2 regions of the Paenibacillus azoreducens genome follow, and region 2 is predicted to be linked to the other one. Evidence: predicted binding sites of a transcription regulator. Region 2 holds the regulator's gene; the other holds the start of a gene.

Region 1 (3,425 bases), 800 kb from region 2:
GCGAGGCTGATTTTTTGCCTGGGCTGATCGTCGACCGATTCGATGATGTACTGGTAATCCAGCTTTTGACGCTCGGAATGGATGCCCGCCGCAAAGAGATCGTAGATGCGCTGGTTGAAGTAATGAACCCGAGAGGCATCTATGAACGAAGCGATGTGCCGATCCGCGAGCTTGAAGGGTTGGAGCAGAGGAAGGGCGCGGTATATGGGGATTGTCCTCGGTATGTAACAGTTCGGGAGAACGGCCTTCTAATCCGCGTGGATATCGAAGAGGGGCAGAAAACCGGGTATTTCTTTGACCAACGGGAGAACCGTGCCTCTATCGAGCCGCTGATGACTGGTTGGGGCGGACGCAGCGGCATCACCATACAGGATGTCGAAGAAAACGGGCAGATGGTGAAACGTCCGGTCAATAAAAGCGGAAAAATCGTTACATTCCCGTATTGGGACGGTGCTACGGTCTTGGAATGCTTTTCGCATACGGGCAGTTTTACGCTGCATGCCTGCAAATATGGGGCTAAAAAAGTGACCTGTCTGGATATTTCACAGCATGCGATCGACAGCGCGAGCGAAAACGTGGAATTAAACGGCTTTGGCGACCGGGTGGAGTTCGTGGTGGACGATGCATTCCAATATTTGCGTTCCCAGGTCAAGGGACTGGAGGAAAGACAAAAGCGTGCAGCCAGCGTTTCCGAGAAGGTGGACACCTCGCAGAAAATGACTGCAGGCGGCGGCAGAACCTGGGATGTGGTTATTTTGGATCCGCCGGCATTCGCCAAGACCAAAAGCGCGGTCAAAGGCGCCTGCAGAGGGTATAAAGACATAAACCTTCATGGCATGAAGCTGGTCAATGAAGGCGGATACCTGGTAACGGCAAGCTGTTCGTACCATATGCGCCCGGATCTATTTCTTGCGACCATTCAGGAAGCGGCGGCCGACGCCGGCAAAATTTTGCGGTTGATCGAATGGCGCGCGGCAGGGAAGGACCATCCGCAAATTTTGGGCGTGGACGAAGGGCATTACTTGAAATTCGCGATTTTTGAAGTTCGAAGCAGGACATTTTAAGTGTGAGTCCAAAAAGATCGGTTTTCAGCAGCCGGCAGGGTCTAAAGCAGATCCCGCCGGCTGTTTTATATCCAGGGATACGATGTGACCAATCATTACCGTTAAGCTCTTTTGATAAATGAGTGATAGAATAGTTTAGGTCTTTGTCTTTTGTTTGCAGGGACAAGTTGTGCCGGAACAAACATATGTTCTACTATACGGCGATTATGATATACTAAATGATATATTTGTTGATTCTATTTCAGAAATTGAATTTCATAGAGCGACAGAAATCCGTAAATATTGGAGATTGCCCCGGAGTTTCGGTGAAATCTCATATACATAGATTAAAGGAGGAAGCATAATGCCGGTTCATTTTCTGATCGGACGTTCGGGAAGCGGAAAAACGACAACCATTCTCGAAGATATTTCATCCAGGCTGGGGACGGCGCCGCAAGGAAAGGCGATGATATTGCTGGTTCCGGAACAAGGCTCGTTTCAGGCCGAGCACGGGCTGGTCACGACTGGACGAGTTAAGGGAAGCGTGAGGGCCCAAGTGCTGAGCTTCCGTCGTCTGGCTTACCGCGTTATGCAGGAGACCGGGGGAGCAGCACGTATTGCGATCAGCGATGAGGGCAAAAAAATGCTGCTCTATAAAATCATTCAGCATCGTAAAGACGAGCTGAAGCTTTTTGGCGCTTCTGGAGATCAGCTCGGGTTTGTCGGCCGGCTGAGCGACGTATATACCGAAATGAAGCGTTATTGCATCGATTCCTCTGCCGTGAAGCAGGTGTTGGACCAGATGGCGCATATGCCGGGAGCCACGCCGATCCTGCGCAGCAAACTTGAGGATTTATGGACGATATACAGGGATTTCGAGCAGGAAATGTCCCCGCTGTACATCGATGAGGAGGATCATTTAATCCGGCTGGCAAGCGCGGTGAAAGACTCCGATTATTTGCGGGATGCGGACATATGGATCGACGGTTTTCACGGATTTACCCCGCAGGAGCTTGAGGTTGTCGGCCAGCTGATGGTTCATGCCGGATCGGTAACCGTCTCGCTGACGCTTGACAGGCTTTATGACGGGGCGAGCATGCCGCATGAGCTGGATTTGTTCCATCCGACTGCGACCACTTTTATTAAGCTTAGAGGAATGGCGGAGGACCTTGGACTGGAGATCGGACATTCGGTTCTTGCACCGCCAGTTCTTCCCCGTTTTCAGGATAGCCCGGTGCTGGCCCATCTGGAACGGGGGTATGACCGCAGGCTGCGTTATCAGGGTGCTATGGGTGAAGGCGCCGAAGGGATTGAAGGGATTTCCATTTATCAAGCCGCGGGGCGCCGTGCGGAAGTTGAAGGCGCGCTGCGTGAGATGCTCAGGCTCGCCCGCGAAGAAGGTGTGCGCTATCGGGAAATGGCTGTGTTTGTCCGGAATCTTGGGGATTACGAGCATTTTGTCCTGCCTTTGTTTCAAGATTATGGCGTTCCGCTGTTCCTGGATCAGAAAAGAAGCGAGCTGCATCATCCGCTAGTTGAATTCATACGCGCCGCGCTGGACGTGGTTCGGCGTTTCTGGCGGCACGAAGATGTATTTCGGTGCGTAAAAAGCGAGCTGCTGCTTCCGCTGGACGGATCGCTGACGCGAGAGGATATGGACCGGCTCGAAAACTACGCGCTTGCTTGCGGCATACAGGGTTACCGTTGGACGGATGGACGCCCGTGGAAAGGGATGCCAAGCTTGTCGCTTGAAGAGGGCGGAACCACGGAACAGAAAACGGCCGAGGAAATGCTGGAGCTGATGGAGCGCTGCCGGAGCGCGGTGGCTTCGCCGCTGTCCGCTTTTGATAAAAGAATCCGGCGCGCCAAGACGGCCCGGGAAATGAGCGCGGCGGTATATAGTTTACTTGAGGATGCCGATATTCCGCGGAAACTTGATGCGCGCAGCCGGGAGGCGCTGCAAAACGGCCGACCGGAGTCTGCGAGGGAACATCGGCAGCTGTGGGGAGAAGTGCTTGATTTGCTGGACCAGATTGTCGAGATGATGGGTGAGGAAAAGATGGCGTTCGACCTGTTTGCCGGCATTTTGGAAACAGGGCTTAGAGAGCTGAAGCTCGGATTGGTGCCTCCCGCGCTGGATCAGGTGCTGGTCGGAACGATGGACCGCACCCGTACGAGCGGCATCAAATATGTTTTTTTGCTTGGGGTAAATGACGGCGTGATTCCGGCGGTATACCAGGAGGACGGGATTATAACCGAGCAGGAACGCTCCATGCTCGCCGATACCGGCCTGGAATTGGCGCCAGGCATATCGCGCAAGCTGCTGGACGAAAGGTTCCTGATCTACAACGCTCTTACGTCCGCAAGCAGTCATGTGTGGAT
Region 2 (3,425 bases):
GGTTATTCCCATAATCCCCATCCCTCTCCCATGTCATGTCTATTATTTTTCAAAAGGAATATTAAATGATTTGGCAAAACGCTCCAGGCGCTCACTCATGGCGTCGGTGTCATAACGATTGATAAGGCGGGTAAACACCCAATTTCCGCCTTTTCTGACTCTGCCTTTTCTGTCTTTGGTTCCTTTCATTTCTATGACTACGGAGCCGGCTCCGACCTTAATCTTCTCAATCTGGTCAGAGGTAAGGCGCCGGTCGCGATTAAACTTGATTGTTGAGAGCGAGTTTTTGTCCACTTTGAGAAATGGACGGCGCAGGAAAATAACCAGCGCGAGCAAAACATACAGCACGACCACAATCCAAGATAATGATGAATTCATGGCTTGCTGCTGGCTGGCTAGGCCAAGCCATAAATAAAGCGCCGCGAGTGCCACCAAAGTGATAGGCAGGACATAATTCCGTCCTTTAAAAATGTCGGCCGTAGCCGAGCCGCTTGAGGAAGAAAGGGAAGGTTTGCCTTGCTTCTTGCGCTGCTTGTTTAGTTGAGATGAGTTTTTTTGTACCATTCTTTCCCAGGAACGGGACATAGTTGTTCCCCCTTAAACATCTTATTCATTTATTTTAGTTGCGCCTAACGATCCTTCTGGTCTTCGACCCACTCGATCGACTCCAATTGAGCCTTAAAATTACGGCGGACGTTCTGAAGGTATTGTTCGCGCAATTTCGCACGCTCCTCGGTTTCTTCCTTCGTCAAGCCCGTTTCCTTGTGTTTGCGGGCAAGCTCGTTAATCCGCTGGACTAAGCTGTCAATATCCATAAAAAGCGACTCCTCCATTCATCAATTCATACCTAACTTTGCCATGAGAAAAAGAGCTTGTCAAGGTATGAACCTTACCAAGCTCTTCTGGCAAAACCGCAATTAATAGATAGGAAGAGAAAGTACATCTCCGGCTTCGATTCCGGCCGATTTCAAATGATTTACTTTCTTGATGATTTGAATATAGGCCCGGGTGTCCATTCCCTCAGGTTTATACTCACGCGCAATCTCCCAAAGCGTATCCCCTTTGGAAACTACAACCTTCTCCATTGGAACTTCATCATGAGCGGAGCCGGCAAAAACGCGCACCATGCCGGTGCCGCCGGCGACCATGATCATAATAGCAAGCACGAGTTTCATGAGCAAGCGTCGTTCAAACATCATCTGTAAGCCCCGCAAACGTTCGACAGGTCTCCAACTGCTGCTGCCGGTCACTGCCGAAACTTCATTATTATATATACTTTGATATGTAGTGTATTTTAACATGGTTCGATTCCTCCAAACATTTGTTCTTGTATGAAAACAATATAACACGAACACATGTTTTGCACAATAGTTTTTTCGAACGATTGTTCCCCTTTTTTTTAATTGGGGATCGCGAACCATTTCTGGACTTATTTCAAATGTTTCCAAATTTTTAGAACTTGTGTTTGTACGAACGGTAGTTCTATGTTATAATTTTACCAAACGTTACTAATGGGGTTGATGGGGAATGTCGAAGATATCTAGCCGCCAACAGGCAATATTGGAATTTATCAGAAACGAAGTGCGGGCCAAGGGTTATCCGCCTTCCGTCAGAGAGATTGGCGAAGCCGTTGGTTTGGCTTCTAGTTCTACCGTACATGGTCATTTGGATAGACTTGAGAAGAAGGGGCTAATCCGCAGAGACCCTACCAAACCTCGCGCCATTGAGATTTTGGGTCAGGAGGAGTCCGAGAGCAGCAACCTGTTTACGCATACTGTCGCCAGAGTACCGGTAGTCGGCAAGGTGACCGCTGGTGTACCGATTACCGCAACGGAGAACATTGAGGACTACTTTCCTCTTCCCCAACATTATGTCGGTGAAGAGAAAGTATTTATGCTTTCGGTTGTTGGAGATAGCATGGTCGAGGCAGGCATCCATAACGGCGACTATGTTATTGTTCGCCAGCAGCAGACCGCTGACAACGGCGATATCGTAGTAGCAATGACTGACGAAGATGAAGCTACGGTGAAAACTTTCTATAAAGAGAAGGATCACATCCGTCTGCAGCCGGAGAATGCGTCTTATGAGCCTCTTCGCCTGAACCATGTGACGATCCTCGGCAAGGTTGTCGGCTTGTTCCGGGATATTCATTAATCAGTGCTGTTTACAAAATGTACAAGCCCTTGTTCCTCCGGCTGGAGAAGCAAGGGCCTTTCTTTGTCTGCTACCCGAATTGCTCGTGCCGCCACAAATCTGCCAACTGTCCAAGCAAACTTTGATTCTGATGAACTCCCGGGTCCGCATTCATCATCAGCACCGCTCCCTTGCCGGTATCCGGATAGGCAATCAGCATGCATTGATATCCCATTCCCCAGCCCAGAGACGAAAACTCCAGCCGATTATTCACGGTATCCAAAAATACGCCTAGCCCCGTCCATTGGAAACAGCCTTGAGACGTGATCATCTCAGCCGCCATCCGGTCGGAAATGCCAAGCTTCCCCTTTCCATGAAGAGAATCCAAAAGTTCCATCAATAAGAATGCCAAATCCGATGGAGTTGACCACAGGCCGGCGGCCGCTGGGAAAGGGTACACAGTATACGGCGTAAGCAGCCGTTCACCATGCTTGTTGTGTCCTGCGGCTGACCCTGTACAGATATCCAAATCCGATGCAACGATTCTGCTGTGGTTCATATGTAAGGGTACAAATATTTTGTCCTGCATCACCTTGGCAAAAGGTTCACCGGTTGCATCTTCGATTAGCCCTTGGATGATGCAATAACCTGTATCCGTATAAACAAAACGCGTCCCGGGCTCCGCCACTAAAGAGGCTGGCTCTTGGCTATAATCCGTCTTTCCTCTTAATAGCTCCCCCATGGAGGGAACACCATGCTCTCTGGAATATTTGCCATAACTTCCTTCCGGATCGGCAAAACCGGCTTGATGGCTGAGCAGCCTGCGCAGCGTAATTCCCATGTAATCATACTCCGAATGTTCAGGTATTCCCCAGGCAAGCAAACGATCGCTCACATTCTCGTCCAGTCCGAGAGTCCCGTCTTCCACCAATACAAGGGCTAACATCGCTGCGGCAAATTTGCTGATTGAACATGCATTGAATAACGTATCGGACTGTACCTTCTCTTCGTCCCCAACAGCCAGTTTCCCCCAGTGTCCTTGAAAGTTTAATCTTCCGTGATCGATAAATGCCACGCTTAATCCAGGTGTGTTCGCTTTTTTCATCCGCTCGGCGACATTCCAATCATCCGTCTTCATCTGTGCGTCCCCTCTCACTGGCTCATCATGAACAATAACAATACAATTATAGAACATTTGTTCGATGATTTCAATATCACGCGATTAGGGGCGCAAAAAATTGAAGAATCCCCAAGCTTTATGTGCATATCCTGCTTATGCCGGTTTCCGCGGC

Evidence for each region. The regulator LexA, encoded in region 2, represses DNA repair genes until DNA is damaged. The targets are predictions, from matches to a motif close to CGAACATATGTTCG.
Region 1: a site for LexA is predicted at 1,243-1,256, ahead of addB (helicase-exonuclease AddAB subunit AddB). Genes of this name have one in related genera too.

Annotation. Positions count from the first base shown of each region.
Region 1 covers NZ_AP025343.1:2,320,940-2,324,364, forward strand. Annotated here, with positions in the region: gene L6442_RS09860 (class I SAM-dependent rRNA methyltransferase) at 1-1,064, shown strand, start outside; gene addB (helicase-exonuclease AddAB subunit AddB) at 1,408-3,425, shown strand, end outside.
Region 2 covers NZ_AP025343.1:3,122,231-3,125,655, reverse strand. Annotated here, with positions in the region: gene L6442_RS13660 (HAD family hydrolase) at 1-12, opposite strand, end outside; gene L6442_RS13655 (hypothetical protein) at 43-585, opposite strand; gene L6442_RS13650 (DUF896 domain-containing protein) at 630-815, opposite strand; gene yneA (cell division suppressor protein YneA) at 918-1,301, opposite strand; gene lexA (transcriptional repressor LexA) at 1,528-2,154, shown strand; gene L6442_RS13635 (serine hydrolase domain-containing protein) at 2,225-3,271, opposite strand; gene L6442_RS13630 (response regulator) at 3,390-3,425, opposite strand, start outside.